DNA from 3 places in the Modestobacter sp. URMC 112 genome. Region 2 is predicted to be linked to each of the others. Evidence: riboswitches for the same ligand, from Rfam matches in the RefSeq annotation. Region 2 holds a riboswitch; each other region holds the start of a gene.
What was found. Region 2 has a riboswitch for cyclic di-AMP ahead of ACWIX6_RS02270 (NlpC/P60 family protein). Riboswitches for the same ligand answer to the same signal wherever they lie in the genome.
Positions count from the first base shown of each region.

Region 1: linked by a shared signal. The riboswitch ahead of ACWIX6_RS07745 (C40 family peptidase) and the one ahead of ACWIX6_RS02270 (NlpC/P60 family protein) in region 2 are both predicted to bind cyclic di-AMP.
Region 3: linked by a shared signal. The riboswitch ahead of ACWIX6_RS09270 (LysM peptidoglycan-binding domain-containing protein) and the one ahead of ACWIX6_RS02270 (NlpC/P60 family protein) in region 2 are both predicted to bind cyclic di-AMP.

Region 1 covers NZ_CP199957.1:1,635,649-1,642,702, forward strand. The annotation lists gene ACWIX6_RS07730 (OmpA family protein) at 1-537, shown strand, start outside; gene ACWIX6_RS07735 (matrixin family metalloprotease) at 540-1,355, shown strand; gene ACWIX6_RS07740 (NUDIX domain-containing protein) at 1,377-1,880, shown strand; gene ACWIX6_RS07745 (C40 family peptidase) at 1,885-2,406, opposite strand; cyclic di-AMP (ydaO/yuaA leader) riboswitch at 2,423-2,559, opposite strand; gene ACWIX6_RS07750 (hypothetical protein) at 2,982-3,245, opposite strand; gene ACWIX6_RS07755 (maleylpyruvate isomerase family mycothiol-dependent enzyme) at 3,278-3,874, opposite strand; gene ACWIX6_RS07760 (SRPBCC family protein) at 3,871-4,311, opposite strand; gene ACWIX6_RS07765 (ArsR/SmtB family transcription factor) at 4,308-4,667, opposite strand; gene ACWIX6_RS07770 (DUF4011 domain-containing protein) at 4,703-7,054, opposite strand, start outside.
Region 2 covers NZ_CP199957.1:485,427-492,480, forward strand. The annotation lists gene ACWIX6_RS02255 (phytoene desaturase family protein) at 1-547, opposite strand, end outside; gene ACWIX6_RS02260 (GNAT family N-acetyltransferase) at 544-1,017, opposite strand; gene ACWIX6_RS02265 (hypothetical protein) at 1,022-1,564, opposite strand; cyclic di-AMP (ydaO/yuaA leader) riboswitch at 1,714-1,879, shown strand; gene ACWIX6_RS02270 (NlpC/P60 family protein) at 1,896-2,993, shown strand; gene ACWIX6_RS02275 (DUF3817 domain-containing protein) at 3,191-3,535, shown strand; gene ACWIX6_RS02280 (serine hydrolase domain-containing protein) at 3,546-4,868, shown strand; gene ACWIX6_RS02285 (hypothetical protein) at 4,925-5,440, opposite strand; gene ACWIX6_RS02290 (DUF3253 domain-containing protein) at 5,540-5,791, shown strand; gene ACWIX6_RS02295 (potassium channel family protein) at 5,796-7,054, opposite strand, start outside.
Region 3 covers NZ_CP199957.1:1,973,985-1,981,038, reverse strand. The annotation lists gene uvrB (excinuclease ABC subunit UvrB) at 1-197, opposite strand, end outside; gene glgX (glycogen debranching protein GlgX) at 401-2,512, shown strand; gene treY (malto-oligosyltrehalose synthase) at 2,509-4,860, shown strand; cyclic di-AMP (ydaO/yuaA leader) riboswitch at 5,136-5,299, shown strand; gene ACWIX6_RS09270 (LysM peptidoglycan-binding domain-containing protein) at 5,303-5,872, shown strand; gene ACWIX6_RS09265 (ABC transporter permease) at 5,937-7,054, opposite strand, start outside.

The sequences.
Region 1 (7,054 bases), 1.2 Mb from region 2:
GCGATCTGGACCGCGGTCGTCCAGGCCGCCGGGGCGGACGGCGCCCGGGTCGAGGAGGCACCGCTCGGCGGGGCCGCCGCGGCCGGGCTGCCCCCGGTCAGCGTCGTCCCGCCGGGCAGCAGCGTGCAGTGCACCGCCGGCACGGTGGTGCTGACCGGCGGGGACGTCGCCTTCGCCCCGGACAGCGCCGCCTTCGCCGACCGTGCGGCGGCCTCGGCCACGCTGGAGCCGATCGCGGCGCAGATGGCCGACGGGGAGCTCACCGCCACGGTCACCGGGACGACGGCCCGGGTCGGCGACCCGGCCGGGCAGCGGGCGCTGAGCCTGCAGCGCGCCCAGGCGGTGGCCGACCTGCTCGTCGACCTCGGCGTCCCGGCCGGCTCGCTCACCGTCGTCGGCCTGGGCAGCGAGTTCCCCGGCTACGTCCCCGACTCCGACGCCGCCGGCGCGCTGGTCCCGGCCGCGGCCGCGTCGAACCGCAAGGTGGTCCTCGACCTGGCCGGCGCGTCGGCCGACGTCACCTGCGCCCTGGGCTGACGGTGGACCGGCCGGACGGTCCCCGGCCGCCGGCCCCCGGCGTCCGCGGGTTGCTGTCGGTGCTGCTGGTGGTCGGGCTGTCCCTGGGTGCCGCGCACCTCGCCGGTCCGCCGTCCGTCGGCGGAGCCGCCGAGGCGGCGGGGGTGCCGACCCGGCCGACGCCGGGCGTCGGGTCCGCGGACCGTCCGCTGGGCACGCCGCTGCCGGCACCGCCGCAGGGCGGCGTCCACGGGTTCGTCGCGCTCCAGGACGACGGCGTCACCCCGGTCGGCTACGACCCCTGCCGCCCGGTGCACTACGTCGTCCGTCCGGACAACGCGCCGGTGGGCGGGCAGCAGGTGCTGCACGACGCGGTGGCCCGCGTGGCGGCGGTCACCGGCCTGACGTTCGTCTTCGACGGCCCGACCGACGAGGCCTCCGGCGCCGTGCGGGAGCTCTTCCAGCCCGACCGGTACGGCGACCGGTGGGCGCCCGTGCTGGTCTCGTGGCAGACCGAGGCGGAGAACCCCGAGTTCGCCGGCGACGTCGCCGGGGAGGCCGGCAGCGTCCCGGTGTCCGTGCCCGGGAGCCCGAAGGTGTTCGTCAGCGGCCTGGTGGACCTGGACGCCGCCGCGTTCGCCCGGGTACTCGCCGAGCCGGACGGCGTCCCGCGGGCCCGGGCGATCGTGCTGCACGAGCTCGGCCACCTGGTCGGGCTGGACCACGTGAGCGACCCGGGCCAGCTGATGTACCCGGAGACCGGGGTGCTCGACCTCGCGCCCGGTGACCTGACCGGGCTGGCGCGGCTCGGTGCGGGGGCGTGCGTCCCGGAGGTGTGAGGGCCCTGTGAGGATGGCGCGGTGCCTCCTCCCAGCGCCGGGATCCTGCTCTACCGGCTGAGTCCCGCGGCCGGCTGCGAGGTGCTGCTCGGCCACATGGGCGGGCCGTTCTGGGCCCGCAAGGACGACGGCGCCTGGTCGATCCCCAAGGGCGAGCACGGCCCGGACGAGGAGCCCGCCGACGTCGCCCGCCGGGAGTTCCAGGAGGAGCTGGGCTCGCCCGTGCCGGCGTCCGAGCTGCTGCCGCTGGGCCGGCTGCGGACCTCCAGTGGCAAGCTGCTCACCGTCTTCGCGGCCGAGGGCGACCTCGACGCCGCGACCACGGTCAGCAACACGTTCCCGCTCGAGTGGCCACCCCGCTCCGGCCGCGTCCAGGAGTTCCCGGAGATCGACCGGTCGGCGTGGTTCCCGGTGGCGGAGGCACGGACCAAGCTGGTCAAGGGCCAGGTGCCCTTCCTCGACCGGCTGCTCGCGCACCTGTCCGGCTCCGACGGCCGCGATGGGCCGCCGGAGCCGGACGGCTGACGCCTCAGACCAGGCGGCGGGCGATGTTGAAGCCGTACATCGCGTCCACGCTGGAGACCTTGACGACGTCCCCGGCGGTCGGCGCGTGCACCATCTGCCCGCCGCCGACGTAGATGCCGACGTGGCTGACCGGGCTGTAGAAGAACACCAGGTCACCGGGCTGCAGGTCCCCCCGGGCGACGGGGGAGCCCATCGTGGACTGGACCCGCGACGAGTGCGGGAGGGAGACCCCCGCCGCGGCGAGGGCGAACTGCGTGAGCCCGGAGCAGTCGTACGTGTGCGGGCCGGCGCCGGCCCAGACGTAGGACTTGCCCTGCTGGGCCAGGGCGGTGTCGACCACGGCCTGCGCCGCGGAGTTCGGGGCGGCCACCGACGCCGACGCGACGGCGTCGCCGGTCGGGGCAGGGGCGGACGCCTGGGCGGTGAGCGGGGTGAGCAGCACCCCGGCACTGGCGACGAGAGCGATCGCTGCTCGACGGCCGGGGCGGGAGGGACGACGAGCAGGGGACGTGCGCATGGTCGTCATGGACGACGGGATCTCCTTGTTCTCCGCAACCGCCTACCGAGTTAGCTGACGGGTTCGGGCGGGGAACTCGCCCGGCGCTCGGCACTCGTGCCGGCAGCGCTTCACCCCAGTACTGCGGTGGGTCCCCGGTCCGGGCGTCGGCTCGCTGAGTACGGCTGGAGCCCGGTTCGGCGGTGTCCGGCGGGTGTCACCTGGAACGGCGACGACGGGACCCGGCGGACGCGACGACGGTAAGTGCCGTCTGGGAGTTCGCCGAGCGCACCATGCGTGCTCGCTCGGTTGCTCACGGTAACTCCCCGAGGTGCTCGGGAGGACGACTCGCCGAGCGGTACCTGCGGCTACTCCCGACGGTCCGGAGACGCCAGGGACCGGCGGTGCGCGAGGAGGTTGCGCGCTACATCTGTCCTGTCCTGCGCGAGTCCGAACCGTCGGTCAGTGATCCAGCACGTCCAGCGGCGTAACGACGGTCACTGACGGGCGAGTCTCAGCGACTCCTCGCCGGATCTGCGTTCTCGTCCCAATTGGGTGGCTGGAAGCCACGAGAGCGCGGATCTCACCCGGTGTCGGAAGCCTGCTCAGGTCTCCTCGTCCACGGCGTCCAGATCAAAGCGGGTTCTGTGGCCGTTGGAGGACCCGGCCTCGTCCCACTGGCCGTCCTCGCCCCGCCGGAAGTAGACGGAGTACGCGTAGTCGCCGTTGACGAACAGGTTCACCGCCGCCCGACGGGTCGACACGACCACCGAGTCCACCCGGGCGTCGGCCGCCGCCGACCAGTCCGCCAGGGCGAGGCGCACCAGCCGCTGCCGGTCGGCGTCGTCCACCCGGTCCTGAGGCTCCACCGTCGCAGATTAGGGCAGGTGTCGTCGCCGGATCAGCTGCGTGGCAGGCTCTGGCCGTCGGGCAGGGTGCGGCCGCTCAGCAGTGCCAGCAGCCGGCCGCTGTCGGCGCGCACGGCGTCGCCGCTGCCCCAGCTCCAGTCGGCGTCCTCGGCCTCCAGGCGGACGCCGGCCAGGTCGATGCCGAAGAACGCGCCGCCGGCGGCGGTGAGCTGGTCGAGCACCGCCACCACGGCCTCCGTCGGCGCGACCGCCGGCCGGTCGAGCGCGACCGTGACGTCCAGGGAGTGGATGACGGCGTGGCTCAGCGCACCGGCCGCGCCCCCGCCCGGCGGCTGCCACGCGTGCAGCACCGGGGAGCGCAACGCCGCCAGCAGGTCGGCCTCCGGCAGGGAGCCGTCGCGCGCCGCCACGGTGTTCGACAGCACGGTGAAGTCCCCGCCGGCCGCCGCCATCTCCGCGCCGAACTGCTCGGGTGTCAGCCGTGCCGGCATCGTCACGTGCGCGACCACGTGCCGGACCTGCCACCCCTCGCACAACGACGGGGCGTCCCAGGCCCCCGCTGGCGCGGAGGCGAGCGCGTCGGCGAGGCCGTCGCAGGTCGGTGCCACCCAGGTCTGCAGATCCCTCACGGTCGTTCCTCTCGGGTCAGGCGGGCGAGGTGCTCCTCGAGCGCGTCGAGCGAGCTGAGGAAGCCGGCACGGGCCTCGGGCGAGCGCATCGCCTCGGGCACGTGCCGCTGGCGGATGACGATCTCGGTGCTGCCGTCGCCGAGCTCGGTGAGCGTGCTGGTCGTGTGCACCCCGGTGGCCGGCTCGACCCAGGCCAGCCGCTCGGGCGCGACGACCTCGGTGAACGCAGCCACCATCCGGTGGCTGCCGGAGTCGCCGACCATCAGGGTCTCGAACCGGCCCCCGACGCGCAGCTCGACGACGATGCCGTCCAGCGGGGTGGTCGTGCCGCGCGGACCCCAGAACTGCGTCAGCTCCGCCGGCTCGGTCAGGCACCGCCACACCAGCTCGCGCGGCGCGCGGACCACCCGCCGGGAGACCAGCTCGTCGGCGCTCACCGCGGGCCGCCGTCCTGAACCCGGGCCAGGTGCGCCTCGAGCCGGTCCATCCGCTCCGCCCACGTCCGCCGGCTGTCCTCGATGAAGGACACCGCGGCCTCCAGCGCCTGCGGTTCCAGCCGGCACGGGCGGGTCTGCCGGTGCCGGCCCCGGCTCACCAGGCCGCACCGCTCGAGCACCCCGATGTGCTGGGAGACGGCCTGCAGGCTCATCGCGTACGGGGCGGCGAGCTCGGTGACCGTCGCCTCGCCCTCGCTCAGCCGGGCCACGATGTCCCGCCGGGTGCGGTCGGCGAGCGCGGCGAACATCGCGTCGAGCCGCTCGTCGTCGAAGGTGACCGCCACGGGGTTACTCAAGCACCTGCTTCCTCAAGCGTCAACTTGAACAACCGTCACGCGGCGCTGATCAGGTTGCCGGCCGGCTGCCGGGTCACCCGGCTGGCCCGCACCGCGTGGGCCAGCGCGACCTCCAGGTACGGCAGCAGCACAGGGTGCCGCCGCCGGTGACCGAAGACCGCCAGCGTCCGGGCGAACAGCTCGTCCCGGGTCATCCCGTCCCCGGCGCGGCACAGCGCCACCATCGCGTTGCCGATCTCGTCCGGGTGCACGTGCTCCAGCGGCCGCTCGGCGCTGGACGCCTGGCGCCGGAACCCCGTCCACTGCGCCGGGTCCAGGCCCGGGGGCCAGCGGAACTCCGCCGACGGGTCCGGCAGCAGCGCCAGGATCGACTCGCGGCGCGCCTCGTTCACCCGGGCCACCCCGAACGCCCCCGCGGTCAGCCGGGCCAGCCGCTCGCGGTGCACCGGCCCCTCCGCCGCGATCCCCGCGGCCAGCACCCGCCGCACCTGCCGGGCGACCTCCGGGTCGGTCAGCCGCCGGAACACCTTCGGTTCCCCGGCCGGCTTCGGCGTCCACGGCAGGAACGGCCGCTCGCCGGCCAGCGTCGCCGGCGGCACGGCCGGACGCGCCGTCACCCGCACCGGCGCCGCGCTCCGCGACTGCGCCGCGGCGGCCGTCGCCCCTGCCGTCGACGCCGGAGCGGCCGGCGGCACGGTGACCGGCGGCGGCTCGACCAGCAGCGGGACGGCGGCCGCCGCCGGCAGCGGGGCCGGCGGTGCGGCCGGCGCGGGGCCGACCGCCGCCGCCACGGCAGCTCCCAGCCGGTCGGCCACGGCTCCCGGGTCGGCCAGCCACGAGCCGAGCGACACCCGCTCGACCGCCGGCCAGCCCCGCACCCGGCCCAGCACGTCCACCGGCATCCCGTCCCGGTCCGTGACCGTCTCCCGGGCCGCCCATCCGGGCCCGTCGAGCAGCACCGCCAGCACCGGCTGCCCCGGTGCGCCCGGCCGGGCGACCGACAGGTCCACCCGGAACGCCGACAGCCCGACGTCGGTGCGCACCACCAGTCCGCGGGCCCGCAGCGTCGCCGCGACGTCCTCGCGGTGCGCGTCCGGCCCGCCGCCGGTCCGCGGGACGGCGTCCACGTCTCCGGCCGCCAGGTCCAGGTAGGCCCGCAGCTGCCGGACGCCGAGCGCCGACGTGCCCCCGGCCGCCAGCTGCTCCGGGTCGAACGACGCGTAGACGACGACCTGCCGGCGCGCCCGGGTGACCGCCGCGTTGAGCCACCGTTCGCCCCCGGCGCGGGCGAGCGGACCGAGGTCGACGGGCACCGGCCCGCCGGCCGGGGCCGAGCAGCCCAGCGACAGCAGGACGACGTCCCGCGCCAGCCCTGTCACGTCGTCCACGTGCGCGACGACGAGCGCGCCGGTGTCCAGTGCGGTCCCGACCCGCTCGTCGCCGGTGTCCCGCAGCAACCGCTCCACCAGCGCGCGCTGACCGGGGTGCAGCGTCACGACGGCCAGCGACAGCGCGCCGCCGTCCACCCGCCGGCGCACCTCGGCCACCACCGCCCGCGCCTCGGCCGGGTTGGTCCCCGGCAGCGACCCGTCGCGGTGGAAGGTCCCGGCCACCCGGACAAGCGAGAGCGGCCGTCCGCCGACGGGTGAGGGGAACGTCCGGATCCGTCCGCCGGAGTGGTGGGCGTTGCTGAGCGCGAACAGCGCCTCGTCGGCGCTGCGGTGGTGCCAGGTCAGCTCCAGCCGGGGGAGCCCGGCCCGCAGGCAGGCGTCCAGCAGGCTCTCCGCCGGGGGCGCGTCGGACGTCGGCGACGGCGGCGGCAGGCGGTGCCGGTCCCCGACCACGACCGCGGACCGGCCGCGGGCCAGCGCCCCGACCGCGTCGGCCACCGCCAGCCGCCCGGACTCCTCGACCACCACCACGTCGAACAGCTCCGGGACGGCGGGCAGCCAGGTCGCCGCCGACTCCGGGTCGGCCAGCACGCACGGGAGCTGCTCGGGCCGGGCGTCACCCGCGGCACCCGCCGACCACCCGGCCAGCGCCGCCCGCACCGACGCCCGGGCCGCCGCCGACGCGACCGGGAACCGGCGCGCCGCCTCGTCCTGCCCGCCCGCCTCGTCCCGCCCGGCCGCTGCCTGGCGCTCCTGCAGCGAGGCACGGGCCAGCCCGCGGTCGAAGGCGGGGACCGCGTCCTCGGCCGCCACCGCCCCCTGCAGCAGCGCGGACCGCGCCGCGTCCAGGCCGGCGGCGCGCAGCAGCTCCAGCCCGGTCAGCAGCTCCCGCCAGGCCCGCAGCGACGGCAGGCCGAAGGTGTCGATCGCCCGCCCGGCGCGGGTCGCCGTCCACCGGGAGAGGAGCCCGTCCTCGCCGGCCCACCCGGCCAGCTG
Region 2 (7,054 bases):
CGTCGCCCAGGTGCGCACCGACCACGTCGGCCAGCGGCCGCTCCCGCAGGTCGTGCCACAGCTGCGGGTCGCGCAGCCGCCGCACCAGCTCGGCCTCGGCGAGCAGCGGCTCGGTCAGGGTGGGCGCGAGGTCCTCGGCCAGGGTGGTCAGCCGGCCGTAGAACCGCTGCCAGCCGGCGAACTCCGCGTCCGACCCGGTCAGCTCCCGGAACGAGGCCGCCGTCGCCGGACCCTCGTCCCGCTCGACCAGCAGGCCCCGGGCCCGTCCGCCGCGCCGGAGCGGGGTGTAGGAGGCCACCGCGCGGTCGACCAGCCGGACGGGCAGCGCCAGGTCCGCCACGATCCGGTCGGGCAGCAGGCTGACCAGGTAGGAGTACGCCGACAGCCGGACGTCGACGCCGGGGAACACCCGGCTGCTGACCGCGGCGCCGCCGAGCACGCCCAGCCGCTCCAGCACCAGCACCGACCAGCCGGCGCGGGCGAGGTAGGCGGCGGCCACCAGGCCGTTGTGCCCGCCCCCGACGACGACGGCGTCGTAGCCGGTCACCGGCCCTCCCGGACGGCCAGCCGGCGCCGGAAGTACAGCGACCAGTCCTGGTCCGGGCGCACGTAGTGCCCGAACGCGCCGGTGCGGGTGTACCCGGCGCCGGTGTAGAGGCCGACCGCCTCGGGCTGGCCCGGGCCCAGCTCGAGGAACAGCGTGGTCCACCCGCGCTCCACCGCGACCGACTCCAGGCCCTCGAGCAGCAGCCTGGCCAGGCCGCGGCGCCGCGCGGCCGGGACGACGTACATCCGCTTGACCTCCGCGCTGTCCGGTCCGAGGGCGCGCAGTGCGCCGCAGCCCACCGGCGTCCCGTCGTCGTCCACCGCGACCAGCACCACGGCCACGTCGGTCGCCGACGGGGGAACGCCGGGCTCGCTGTCGGGACCGTAGCGTCCCCGCAGCTCGGCCTGCTGGGCGGCGGTCAGCTGCCGGACGACGGGGTCGTCCCAGCCCGCGGAGGTCAGGTGGGGCACCAGCTCATGGTCCCGGGTCCGGCGTGACCCGCTGCAGGAGTCCCCAGACGAACTCGGCGCAGGCACCGGGCAGGTGCACCTCCCAGCGGGTGACCACGTCGGGGTCGACGTCGACGGCGCCGGGCAGCGCCGCGACGTCGGCCACGACGTGCTCCCACACCCGCAGGTCGCCGGGCCGGGCGGCCGGGACCGGGGAGCCGGGAGCCCGGACCAGCTCCTCGTGCAGCACCGGCCCGTCGGGCGCGGCCAGCACCTGCCACCGCAGGTGGGGCCACAGCGGCAGCGGCCAGCGGTGGACGACGAGGTCCAGGTCGCCGAAGGGTGCGTCCTCGACCTCCTCGGGCGGGCCGAGCACCGCTGTGCGAAGAGTCACACCGCGGGGCGCCCGGGGGGAGTGCTGCAGGGCCTGCCACCGGGTGTGTGCCGCGTGCGCCTCGGCCCGGTCGGCGCCGAGCCGGGGCAGTGCCTCGAGGACCAGGTCAGGTCGCGTGTCGGCCATCCGGCGGAGCAGCACGAGGCAGAACTCGCGCCGCGCCAGTCCTCGCACCCAGCGAGCCTGTCACCCCGCGTGAGCGTGTCTTCGCGCACCCTCGGGATTTCTGCACAAGTCGGCAGCCCCGGTTTGTCACAAGTCCGTCACGCACCTACCGTGGGCGCGTCCGGACGGGTCGTTCCGTCACCTACCGGGTGACGACCGACCGGGCGCCGCCGAACCACCGTGTCAGTGCTCCCTGCTGGCCAGATGGACCGGGGACCCACCGCAGTACTGGGGTGAAGCACGTCGGCTCGACAGAGCCGAGGTGCCGGGCGTCTTCCCGCCCGAACCCGTCAGCTAACTCGGTAGGCGGCACGTGGAAGAAAGGAAAAACCCGCCGAACATGGCGAGTTCGCTCTCTGCTGCCCGCCACCGGGCGTTCACCGGCCGCCGGGTGCTCGTCACCCTCGCCGCCGCAGCCGGCGTCGCAGTCACCTCCTTCCCCGCGGTCGCCGCACCCGAAACACCGGAGAACTCCCAGGAGGCGGCCGCGCTGGTCGCCGCCCGGGCGCACGACCTCGAGGTCGTGACCGAGGACTTCAACGACGCCCGCGTGCAGCTCGAGGCCCAGCAGGCCGAGGCCGCCGAGGCCGCCGAACAGGTCGAGGCCGCGGACGCCGCCGTGGGCGACGCCCGCGACAAGGTCCGCGAGGTCGCGCGCAGCGCCTACACCGGCGACCAGCTCAGCACCCTCCAGGCGATGCTCACCAGCGGGTCGGCCGATGAGCTGCTCGACCGCGTGGGCACGCTGGACACCATCGCCCAGCACAACAACGGCGTCCTCGGCGCGGCCCAGGAGGCCACCGAGGCGGCCGCGGCGAGCAAGGCAGCCGCCGACCAGGCCGCGGCCGAGGCGAAGGCCCAGGTCGACCGGGTCGCCGCGCAGCAGACCGCGCTGCAGTCCCAGATCGCCGAGTACCAGGCCGACCTGGCCCGGCTCACCGCCGAGGAGCAGCAGCGGGCCGCCGAGCTCGCCGAGCGGCAGCACGCGGCCGCTCCCGCCGACGACCGCTCGGCACCGGCCGCCTCGCGGTCGACCACCCGGCAGCAGGCCGCTCCGCCCCCGCCCGTAGCGGCTGCCGGCAGCGGTGCCGCGCGAACCGCCGTGGACACCGCCATGGCCCAGCTGGGCGACCCCTACGTGTGGGCGGCCGCCGGTCCCAACGCGTTCGACTGCTCCGGCCTGACCCAGTTCGCCTTCGCCGCGGCCGGCGTCAGCCTGCCGCACTCCAGCCGCGCCCAGGCGGGCATGGGGAGCCCGGTGCCGCTCAGTGCCCTGCAGCCCGGGGACCTGCTGTTCTTCTACAGCCCGGTCAGCCACGTGGGCATGTACATCGGGAACGGGCAGATGGTGCACGCCTCTACGTCCGGGCAGCCGGTGAAGATCGGGTCCATCAACAGCATGGGCAGCCAGCCGTTCGCCCGCCGCATCGCCGGCTGAAGGACCCCCTCGCCCCCCGCCGCTCGCACGCTCGCGGCGGGGCCCTGCAAGGGGGCCTGTCGTGGGCCGCACGACACCGGAGCCCCGGTCGCCTCGTGGCGGCCGGGGCACCGTCGTGTCCCGGGTGCGTGCACGGTCACACCGGCCGAGCGGGCACCATCGGTCGCGGCTCGTCCCACCGACCCCCCGAGGACCCGATGACCTCCCTGCTCGCACCCCGCACCGTGGCCGGGGTCTTCCGCGCCGTGGCCGTCGCCGAGGCCGTCTCCTGGGCGCTGTTGCTGGCCGGCATGTTCGTCAAGTGGGTGCTGCGCACGTCCGAGGTCGGCGTCCAGGTGTTCGGCCCGGTGCACGGCGCGGTGTTCATCGCCTACGTGCTGGTGGCCCTGGTCGCCTGGCGCGTGCTGCGCTGGACCCCCGGGACGGCGCTGCTGGCACTGGCCGCCTCGGTGCCGCCGTTCAGCACCGTGTGGTTCGAGCGCTGGGCGCGGCGGACCGGCCGGTTGCCGGTCGCGCAGCCCGTGACGTCGCGGGCTGGATAGCCTCCCCGCCATGGCCGACCCGGTGCTGCCCACGACCGCCCGCACCCTGCTCGCCCGCACGGCCCGGGCGCAGCGCGACGGTCGTGCCCCCAGCCTGGTGGCCGGGGTGGTCCGCGGCGGCGGGCTCGCCTGGTCGGCCGGCCGCGGCGCCGTCGCCGACCCGCACACCGACGTCCAGTACCGGCTCGGGTCGATCAGCAAGACGGTCACCGCCGTGGCGGTGCTGCGGCTGCGCGACGAGGGCGTGGTGCACCTCGACGACCCGCTGGACCGGCACGTGCCCGGCACCCCGCTGGGCGACCGGACGGTCGGCCAGCTGCTGTCCCACCTGGCCGGTGCCAGCTCGGAGAGCCCCGGCGGCTGGTGGGAGCGGGTGCCCGGCGGGACGCTGGCCGACCTGCGGCTCGGGCCCGACGACGTCGTGCTCGGAGCCGCGCGGCGCTTCCACTACTCCAACCTCGGGTTCGGCCTGCTGGGCGAGCTCGTCGCCCGGCAGCGCGGCCGCTCCTGGGAGGACGTCGTCACCGACGAGGTCCTGGCGCCGCTGGGGATGACCCGGACGACGCCGCGCCCGGCCGATGCCGCCGCGCAGGGCTGCGCCGTCCACCCGTGGGCCGACGTCGTCCTGCCCGAGCCGGAGCACGACGCCGGGGTGATGGCCGCCGCCGGGCAGCTGTGGGCGACCCTGGCCGACCTGGGCCGCTTCGCCGCCTTCCTGCTCGGCGACACCGGTGAGGTGCTCGCGCCGGCGACGCTCGAGGAGATGACGGTGCCGGCCGGCGTGGACCCGTCGGCTCCCGGCTGGACGGCTTACGGCCTCGGCGTGCAGGTGGTCCGCGTGGACGGGCAGACGCTGGTGGGCCACGGCGGCTCGATGCCCGGTTTCCTGGCCGGGGTGCTCGTCGACCGGGCCGAGCAGACCGGGGCGGTGATGCTGGCCAACACCACCAGCGGCGTCGACCCGCTGGTGCCGGGGCTGCTGGCCGACCTGCGGGCCGCCGAGCCCCGGGTGGTCGAGCCCTGGGTGCCCTCCACCCCGCCGCTGCCCCTGGAGCTGCTCGGCACCTGGTACTGGGGGCCCACGCCGCACGTGCTCCGCGCCCAGGCCGGTGGGCTGCTGCACCTGGGCCCGCTGGCCGGGCGCACCGGGCGGGCGAGCCGGTTCGCCCCGCGGGACGACGGCACCTGGGTGGGGCTGGACGGCTACTACGCCGGTGAGACGCTGCGCATCGCGCCCGACCACCTGGACCTGGCCACCTTCGTCTTCACCCGGACGCCCTACGACCCCGACGCCCCAGTCCCGGGTGGTGTCGACGACGCCAGCTGGAGATAGGGCCCCCGTGCCCCCCGCCACTCGCAGGCTCGCGGCGGGACCCTGCACGGGGGCCGTCAGGGCTGGAAGGCGTCCATCGTTGTCTCCACCACCGCTGCGTAGGCGACGTGCGGCACGATGTCGCTGGTCCAGTCGGTGGCCGACCAGGTGCGCGGGTCGGTGACGCCGAGCACCGTCATCGGCCCGTTGGTGGCCACCAGGACGCCGCCGGTGATCAGCGCCGTGCCCACCAGCGGCCGGGACCGGAAGCCGGCCGCCCGGGCCAGCCCGACCAGGACGCCGATGCCGATCCCGGCGACGATGCCGGTGAGCGCGCCGAGCCCCTGCACCCGGTTGTCCCGGGTCGCGCTCTCGCCGGGGATGGACACGTGCGCCTTCCCGGCGAGCTGCTCCACCGTCTGCTCCGGCGTCGAGCTGGTGCCCCGGCCGCGGACGGTCATGTCCAGGTAGGTCACCGCGTTGAGCGCGGTCGTCCCCGCCGCACCGGCGGCCGCGCCCCGCAGCGCCCAGCCCAGCGTGCCGATCCCCCGCCGTGTCCTGCCGGAGGTGCCCACCGGGCTCCGCTTCGCCATGGGGTCGCCCTACCCGGGCCGCGTCGACGGGCAAACCGCGCGGCCGGCGACCGGCCCGGTCGGCTGGCGACGGGCCGGTTCCGGGACGACGCTGGCCGGGTGGACGACGTCGACCGGGCCCTCGAGCAGGCCATCGGGGCGCTGCTGGACCAGCGGCGGTCCGGCGCCTCGATCTGCCCGTCCGAGGCCGCGCGGGCGGTGGACCCGGTCGGCTGGCGGGACCTCATGCCCGCGGCGCGGTCAGCGGCCGGGCGGCTGGCGGCGGCCGGGACGGTCGAGGTGACCCGGTCCGGCGAGGTCGTCGACGTGGCGACCGTGCGGGGGCCGGTGCGGGTCCGTCGCCCGCGCTGACCGGTCAGGCCCGGCGCGGGGCGGTCCGGGTCAGCCGGCGCCAGATCCAGCTGGAGGGCACCCGGCGTCCGGTGACCAGGTACTCGGTCACGGAGTCCACGACCAGCGCGGCCTCCAGCTGCCGGCGGACGACAGGTCGGCTGGCCATCAGCAGCTGGTCCCCGGACCGCAGCACGAAGTCCCCGCCCGGCGTCAGGGTGCACTCGTCGCCGCGGAGCACCAGCAGGACCACCGCCGGCAGCTGGTGCTCCCGTTCCACCGGGCTGCGCAGCAGGTCGCCGAGGGTCAGCTCGCCGCCGCGCAGCCACGGCTGCAGCGCGGGGGCCTCCGTCGGGTCGAGCCGCACCTTCCACAGCTCCTCGAGCCGGTGGCCGCAGGCCGTGGTCAGCCGGGCGACCAGGTCGGCGGCCCACTCGTCGCTCTGGCCGGGGAGTTCCTGCAGGAGCCGCCACAGCAGCGGGGTGCTCAGCTGGGCGTAGGCGTCGTGGGCGACCACGTCGGTGGGCACCAGCAACCCGTCGGGTTCCATCGCGGCGAACAGCGGCGCGTTGGTGGGCTGGTTCTGCCGGGCGGCCACGAACAGGTCCGGGTTGACCCGCCGTGCCTCGGCGACCAGCGACAGGTTGGTCGTGTCGTTGTCGGTGCCGGCCACGAAGCCCCGCGCCGTCCGGAGGTCCGCCTGCGCCATCACCCGGGGGTCGGTGCCGTCGCCGACGATGGTGGCCGGCCCGTCGGGGTGGCCGTCGTCCTGGTCGATGGTGGTGACCTCCAGCCCCTCGGCGCGGAGGTCGGCGGTGAAGTGCCGGCCGAAGCGGCCGTAGCCGCAGACGACCCACCGGCCCGGCGCCGGGGCGTCCTTGCGGGGGGTGAGCTCGGCGCCCGGGCCGCTCTCCAGCCAGGTCATCAGCTGGTAGGCGTCGGGAGCGCGCAGGGCCAGCCGGAGGTGGTCCCCGAACCGGTCGAACGGGTTGATCACCGTGGGCTCGCCGAACGCGCGCATCCGGCCGGCGACCACGGGGGAGATGGTGCGGGTCACCACCGGCAGCTCAGGGCGCCGCAGCGCCGCGGTCATGGTGACCGCCAGGTTGGCCTCGTCGTCGTTGGTGAGGGCCAGCACGCCCTCGCACCACGGGTGGCCGAGCCCGGCGATCTCCAGGTTGTGCGGGTCCCGGGCGTCCCCGGCCAGCCCGGGGACGTCGGCGCGGTGGGTGTTCTGCTCCAGGGCGTCGATCCGGGTGTCGGAGAGGTCCACCACGGTGAACC
Region 3 (7,054 bases), 1.5 Mb from region 2:
TGCACCTGCTCGATCAGCCAGGCCGTCGTCGCCGACTTCCCGGTGCCGGTGGCACCCAGCAGGACCGTGTCGGTCTCCCCGGCGTTGACCCGCTCGGCCAGCGCCTTGATCGCCGCCGGCTGGTCGCCGGAGGGCTGGAACTCGCTGACGACGCGGAAGCGCCCGCGGGTGGGGCGGATCTCCGTGGAGGTGGGCACGGGACGACGGTACGACGGGGCTACGACACAACGGCAGGATCGCGCCCCGGGAGGGCTCTGGTGACGCTGCTCCCACCTCGCCGGGACAGGTGTGCCCCCGCCGCGCAGGGGGCACTGGTCCAGCAGAGTTCCGCCCGCCGCGCCTGCGGCACGCTCCCCGGCCCCTGACGAGGGGCCGCCACTGCAGGAGGAAGACACCACCCATGACCACCCAGGTGTGGCCCGGTCAGGCCTACCCCCTCGGCGCCACCTACGACGGCACGGGCACCAACTTCGCCGTCTTCAGCGAGGTGGCCGAGAAGATCGAGCTGTGCCTCTTCGACGACGCGGGCAACGAGGAGCGCATCCGGCTCCCCGAGATGGACGCCCACGTCTGGCACGCCTTCCTCCCCGGCATCCAGCCCGGACAGAAGTACGGCTTCCGGGTGCACGGCCCGCACGACCCCGCGCAGGGCCACCGGTGCAACCCGAACAAGCTGCTGCTCGACCCCTACGCCAAGGCCATCGACGGCGAGATCGACTGGGACGAGGCGGTCTTCGGCTACCGCTTCGGGTCCGGCGCGAAGAACGACGACGACTCGGCGGCGCACATGCCGAAGTCCGTCGTCGTCAACCCGTTCTTCGACTGGGGCGTCGACCGCCCGCCGCGCACGCCCTACCACAAGACCGTCATCTACGAGGCCCACGTCAAGGGCCTGACGATGACCCACCCGCGGGTGCCCGAGGAGCTGCGCGGCACCTACGCCGGCATCGCCCACCCCGCCGTCATCGAGTACCTCACCGAACTCGGCATCACCGCGATCGAGCTCATGCCGGTGCACCAGTTCGTGCAGGACGACACGCTGCAGCAGAAGGACCTGCGCAACTACTGGGGCTACAACACGATCGGGTTCTTCGCCCCGCACAACGAGTACGCCAGCAGCACCGAGGGCGGCCAGCAGGTCCAGGAGTTCAAGGGCATGGTGCGCGCCCTGCACGAGGCGGGCATCGAGGTCATCCTCGACGTGGTCTACAACCACACCGCCGAGGGCAACCACATGGGCCCGACGCTGTCCTTCAAGGGCCTGGACAACTCCGCCTACTACCGCCTGGTCGAGGACGACAAGCAGTACTACATGGACACCACCGGGACCGGGAACTCGCTCAACGTCCGGCACCCGCAGTCGCTGCAGCTGATCATGGACTCGCTGCGCTACTGGGTCACCGAGATGCACGTCGACGGCTTCCGATTCGACCTGGCCTCCACCCTGGCCCGCCAGTTCCACGAGGTCGACCGGCTGTCGGCGTTCTTCGACCTGTGCCACCAGGACCCGATCGTCAGCCAGGTGAAGCTGATCGCCGAGCCCTGGGACATCGGTGACGGCGGCTACCAGGTCGGGAACTTCCCCGCCCTGTGGACGGAGTGGAACGGCAAGTACCGCGACACCGTCCGCGACTTCTGGCGGGGCGAGGAGGCGACCATCGGCGAGTTCGCATCGCGGATCACCGGCTCGGCGGACCTCTACCAGCACTCCGGGCGGCGGCCGGTGGCCAGCATCAACTTCGTCACCGCGCACGACGGCTTCACGCTCAACGACCTCGTCTCCTACAACGAGAAGCACAACGAGGCCAACGGCGAGGGCAACAACGACGGCGAGAGCCACAACCGCAGCTGGAACTGCGGCGTCGAGGGCGAGACCGACGACCCGCAGATCCTGGCCCTGCGCGCCCAGCAGCGGCGCAACTTCATCGCCACGCTGATGCTCAGCCAAGGCGTGCCGATGCTGCTGCACGGCGACGAGCTGGGCCGCAGCCAGGGCGGCAACAACAACGGCTACTGCCAGGACTCCCCGCTCACCTGGATCAACTGGGACGACGTCGACGAGGGCCTGCTGGAGTTCACCAAGCTGGTGACCAAGCTGCGCACCGACCACCCGACGTTCCGCCGCCGGCGGTTCTTCCACGGCCGGCCGGTGGCCCGCGAGGAGGGCGACCCGGTGCAGGACATCGCCTGGATGACCCCCGGCGGCGAGCTGATGACCGGCGAGGACTGGGACGCGGGCCACGCCAAGTCGCTGGCCATGTACCTCAACGGGCACGGCATCCGCTCCACCGACGAGCGCGGCGAGGACATCGTCGACGACTGCTTCTACCTGGCGTTCAACGCGTACCACGAGCCGATCGAGTTCACCATGCCCCCGGCCGAGTACGCCGAGGGCTGGACGGTCGTGGTGGACACCGCCGAGCTCGGCCAGGTCGAGCCGGTCGAGGTCAAGTCCGGCGACCGGCTGACCCTGGCCGCCCGGGCCACCGTCGTCCTGCGCGCCACGGCATGACCGGGCCGACTCCTGGGGCCTCCGGCGGCGACCGCCGCCGGGGGGTCCCGGCCGGCACCTACCGGCTGCAGGTCACCGCCGACTTCACCCTGGACGACGCGGCGGCGGTGTCGGGCTACCTGGCCGACCTCGGGGTGACCCACGCCTACTCGTCCCCGCTGCTGCGCTCCGCGGCGGGCAGCACCCACGGCTACGACACCACCGACCACGCGCACATCGACGAGTCGCGCGGCGGGCAGGCCGGCCTCGACCGGTTCGTCGCCGCACTGCACGACGCCGGGCTCGGCCTGGTGCTGGACCTGGTGCCCAACCACATGGGCGTGTCCGACGCGCACGAGTCGGGCTGGTGGTGGGACCTGCTGAAGCACGGCCGGGACAGCGCGCACGCCGACGCCTTCGACGTCGACTGGGACTTCGGCGGCGGCCGGGTCCGGGTGCCGGTGCTCGGCTCGGGCGACGACCTGCCCAAGCTGGAGCTGGTGCAGGTCGACGGCGAGTGGGAGCTGCACTACTACGACAACCGGTTCCCGGTGGCCCCGGGGACGGCGCAGGCAGGGGACGACCCGGTCGCCGTCCACGACCGGCAGCACTACGACCTGGTCGACTGGCGGCGGGCGGACTCGGAGCTGAACTACCGCCGCTTCTTCGCGATCAACACCCTCGCCGGGCTGCGCACCGAGGACCCGGCGGTCTTCGACGCCACGCACGAGCTGGTGGTGCGGCTGGTGGAGTCCGGCGCCGTCGACGCGCTGCGGATCGACCACCCCGACGGCCTGGCCGACCCGAAGGGGTACCTGGACCGGCTGGCCGGGGCCACCGGCGGCCGCTGGACGGTCGTGGAGAAGATCCTCGAACCCGGCGAGCAGCTCCCCGCCAGCTGGGCAGCAGCCGGGACGACGGGGTACGACGCGCTCGCCGAGGTGGACGAGGTGCTGGTCGACCCGGCCGGCGGAGCGGCGCTGACCGCGCTGGACACCGAGCTGGCGGGCAAGCAGGTGGACTACGCGCAGCTGGTGCACGACTGCAAGCGCGAGGTGACCGACGGCATCCTCGGCTCGGAGGTGGCCCGGCTGGCGCGGATCGTCGGCGAGCTGCCGGGGGTCTCCCCCGCCGAGCTGACCGAGGGCCTGGCCGAGCTGCTGGCCAGCTTCCCGGTGTACCGCAGCTACCTCCCCGACGGCCGCGAGCACCTGGACGGGACGGTGCGCGCGGTCCGGGAGCGGCGGCCGGACCTCGCCGACGCGGTCGACGCCCTGCACCCGCTGCTGGGCGCCGCCGGCACGGAGCTGGCGACCCGGTTCGAGCAGACGTCGGGTCCGGTGATGGCCAAGGGCGTCGAGGACAGCGCCTACTACCGGTGGGCCCGGTTCGTGGCGCTCAACGAGGTCGGCGGCGACCCGGCCCGGTTCGGGACGACGGTCGAGGAGTTCCACGCCGCCCAGCAGCTGCGGGCGCAGCGGCTGCCGGAGTCGATGACGACGCTGTCGACGCACGACACCAAGCGCAGCGAGGACGTCCGGGCCCGGCTGGCCGTGCTGGCCGAGCTGCCCACCGAGTGGGCGCAGCTGGTGCGCGGCTGGCTGGACCGGCACCCACTGGCCGACCGGTCGCTGGCGCACCTGGTGTGGCAGAACCTGGTCGGGGCCTGGCCACTGTCCCGGGAGCGGGCGCACGGCTACGTCGAGAAGGCCGCCCGCGAGGCGGGCACCTCGACCACCTGGACCAACCCCGTCCAGGAGTTCGAGGACCAGCTGCACGCGCTGGTCGACGCCGCCTTCGACGACCCGACGACGCACGCCGAGATCGAGCGGTTCGTCGAGCGGATCGCGCCGGCCGGTCGGTCGAACTCGCTGTCCCAGAAGCTGCTGCAGCTGACCATGCCCGGGGTCCCGGACGTGTACCAGGGCACCGAGCTGTGGGACCTCTCGCTGGTCGACCCGGACAACCGGCGTCCGGTCGACTACGGCCTGCGCCGCTCGCTGCTGGCCCGGCTCGACGAGGGCTGGGTGCCGCCGGTGGACGACACCGGCGCCGCGAAGCTGCTGGTCGTCTCCCGGGCGCTGCGGCACCGGCGGGACACCCCGGACGCGTTCAGCGGCTACACCCCGGTGCAGGCCACCGGCACCGCGGCCGAGTCGGTCGTCGCCTTCGACCGCGGCGCCGCGGTGACGGTGGTGACCCGGCGGCCGGTTCACCTGGCCGGGACGGGGTGGGGCGACACCGCCCTGCAGCTGCCCACCGGTGCCTGGCGCGACCTGCTCACCGGCACCCGGGTGGTGTCCGACGCCTCCGGCGCACCGGTGGGCGAGCTGCTCACCCAGTTGCCGGTGGCGCTGCTCGTCCGCTGAAGGACCCCGTCCTCCCCACCCCTCGCAGGCTCGGGGCAGTGCCCTGGACGGGGCCATACGGGCGTCCGGACTCCCGCGGCACGTCACATGTGGTCACGGGCCGGGGACGCTGCGGCGTTCCCGGCCCGGCCTGTCGCGCGCCGTCCTGGGCCGATGCCCGGAGGGGACGCCGCAGAAGAAGCGGAACCGGCGAGTCTCGTTCACAGTGGGTTCGCGCCCGGGCCGTACCGGACGGGCGTGAGGCACCGGACCGCCCAACCCCGTCCGCCGGCAGCCTGACTCCGACACCACCCAGGACGGGGGCGGGGAACCCACCTATCGACGCGCGCACGCGCGTCTCGGGGTGAAGCCGCACCGTGCCCTCTCCGAGGACGCGGCGGCCGGGCACCGATTCGCCCGAACCCGACAGCTAACCCCGCAGGCGGTGATCGGAGGATCACCCATGTCCAAGCTCTCCCTCAGCCATGCCCGCCGCACGGCGCTGCGCGCCGGCACGGTCGCCCTCGGCACCGCCGCCGTCGGGATCGGCGTGCTCGCCGCCCCGGCATCGGCGTCCGAGTACGACTGGACCGCCGTCGCCCAGTGCGAGTCCGGTGGCAACTGGCAGATCAACACCGGCAACGGCTACTACGGCGGGCTGCAGTTCAGCTCCTCGACGTGGACCGGCCACGGCGGCGGCGAGTTCGCCGCCCGGGCGGACCTCGCCAGCCCGGAACAGCAGGTCACCGTCGCCGAGCGGGTCCTGAAGACGCAGGGCGTCGGCGCCTGGCCGACCTGCGGCAAGCAGCTGCGCCCCGGCACCACGCCGGCCGCGGCACCGGCGCTGGCACCGGCCCCGGCACCGGCCGCTGCCCCCGCGGCGTCGGGGGGCACCTACACGGTGGTCGCCGGCGACACGCTCGGGAAGATCGCCGCGGCGCACGGCACGACGTGGCAGCAGCTGCACGCGCTCAACAGCGCCACGGTGCCCAACCCGCACGCCATCCAGGTGGGCCAGCAGCTGACGCTGTGAGTCGAAGGACCCCCTCGTCCCCCACCGCGAGCGTGCGAGCGGTGGGGGCGAGGGGGTCCTCCACCTAGAACCGGATCGCGTCGATCACCTTCACCCGCACGGCGAGCAGCGCGGGCAGCAGGCCGGCCAGCGCGCCGACCCCCGCCGCAGCGACCAGCCCCTCGACGGCGGCCTGCACCGGAAAGCCGGGCTCGTCGGCGATCGGGATGCCGCCGTTCAGCCAGTCCGCGAGCGGCAGGTTGCGGACCACCACCACGGCCAGGGCCACCGCGGCCAGTCCGGCGAGCACCGTGGCGACCACGCTCTCCAGCATGATGGCGCTGAAGACCCGCGCGGACGTGGCGCCGAAGCTGCGCCGGATGCCGATCTCCCGGATCCGCTGGCGGACCGCCATCATCCCGACGTTGAACACCCCGAGCCCGCCCAGCAGCAGCACCACCGCCCCGACTCCACGGACGGCCAGCCGCAGGGTGTCCAGGGCGTCGGCCAGGCCGGGCGAGTCCTGCCGGAAGGCCTGCACCTCCAGCCCGGGCAGCAGCAGCGGCAGGTCGCTCTGCACGGCCGCGATGACCGCGTCGGCCTGGTCCTCGGGCACCCACAGCTCCAGGGACGGCGGCTGGCCGGCGAACGGGTCGGCCGACGACGCCGCGGCGGCGTCCATCCCGGAGCGGTCCACCCGGTACACCGTCGGCTGGGGGTAGCCGTCGCGGATGACGCCCACCACCGTGGCGGTCAGCGGCCGGGGCCCGCCCAGCACGACGGTCCGGGGCTCGGTGAGCTCACCGCCGCCCAGCATGTCCACCATGAACTCGTTGACGACCAGCGCCGGGGACAGCGCCGTCCGGTCGCCCTCGCGCAGCCAGCGGCCGGCCACCGGCTCGATCCGGTGCAGCGGCCCGTAGGACGGCGACACCTCGATCACCTGCAGGCTCTGCGTGCCGCCCGGCAGCCGGAACAGGCCCTCGCCGTACTTGACCGTGGCGTAGGCAGTGACGCCGTAACGGTCCAGCAGGCCCCCGACGGCGGTGTCCCACGCCCCGGCGTCCGGCGGCATGCCGGTCGCCGGGTCGTAGGCGCTGAGCCCGATGGTCGCCGCCCGGCCGGCCCCCCGCTCGGCCTGCTCCTGCTGCACCTGGGCGACGATCAGGCCCAGCGCGGTCACCGACGTCATGGCGAAGACGG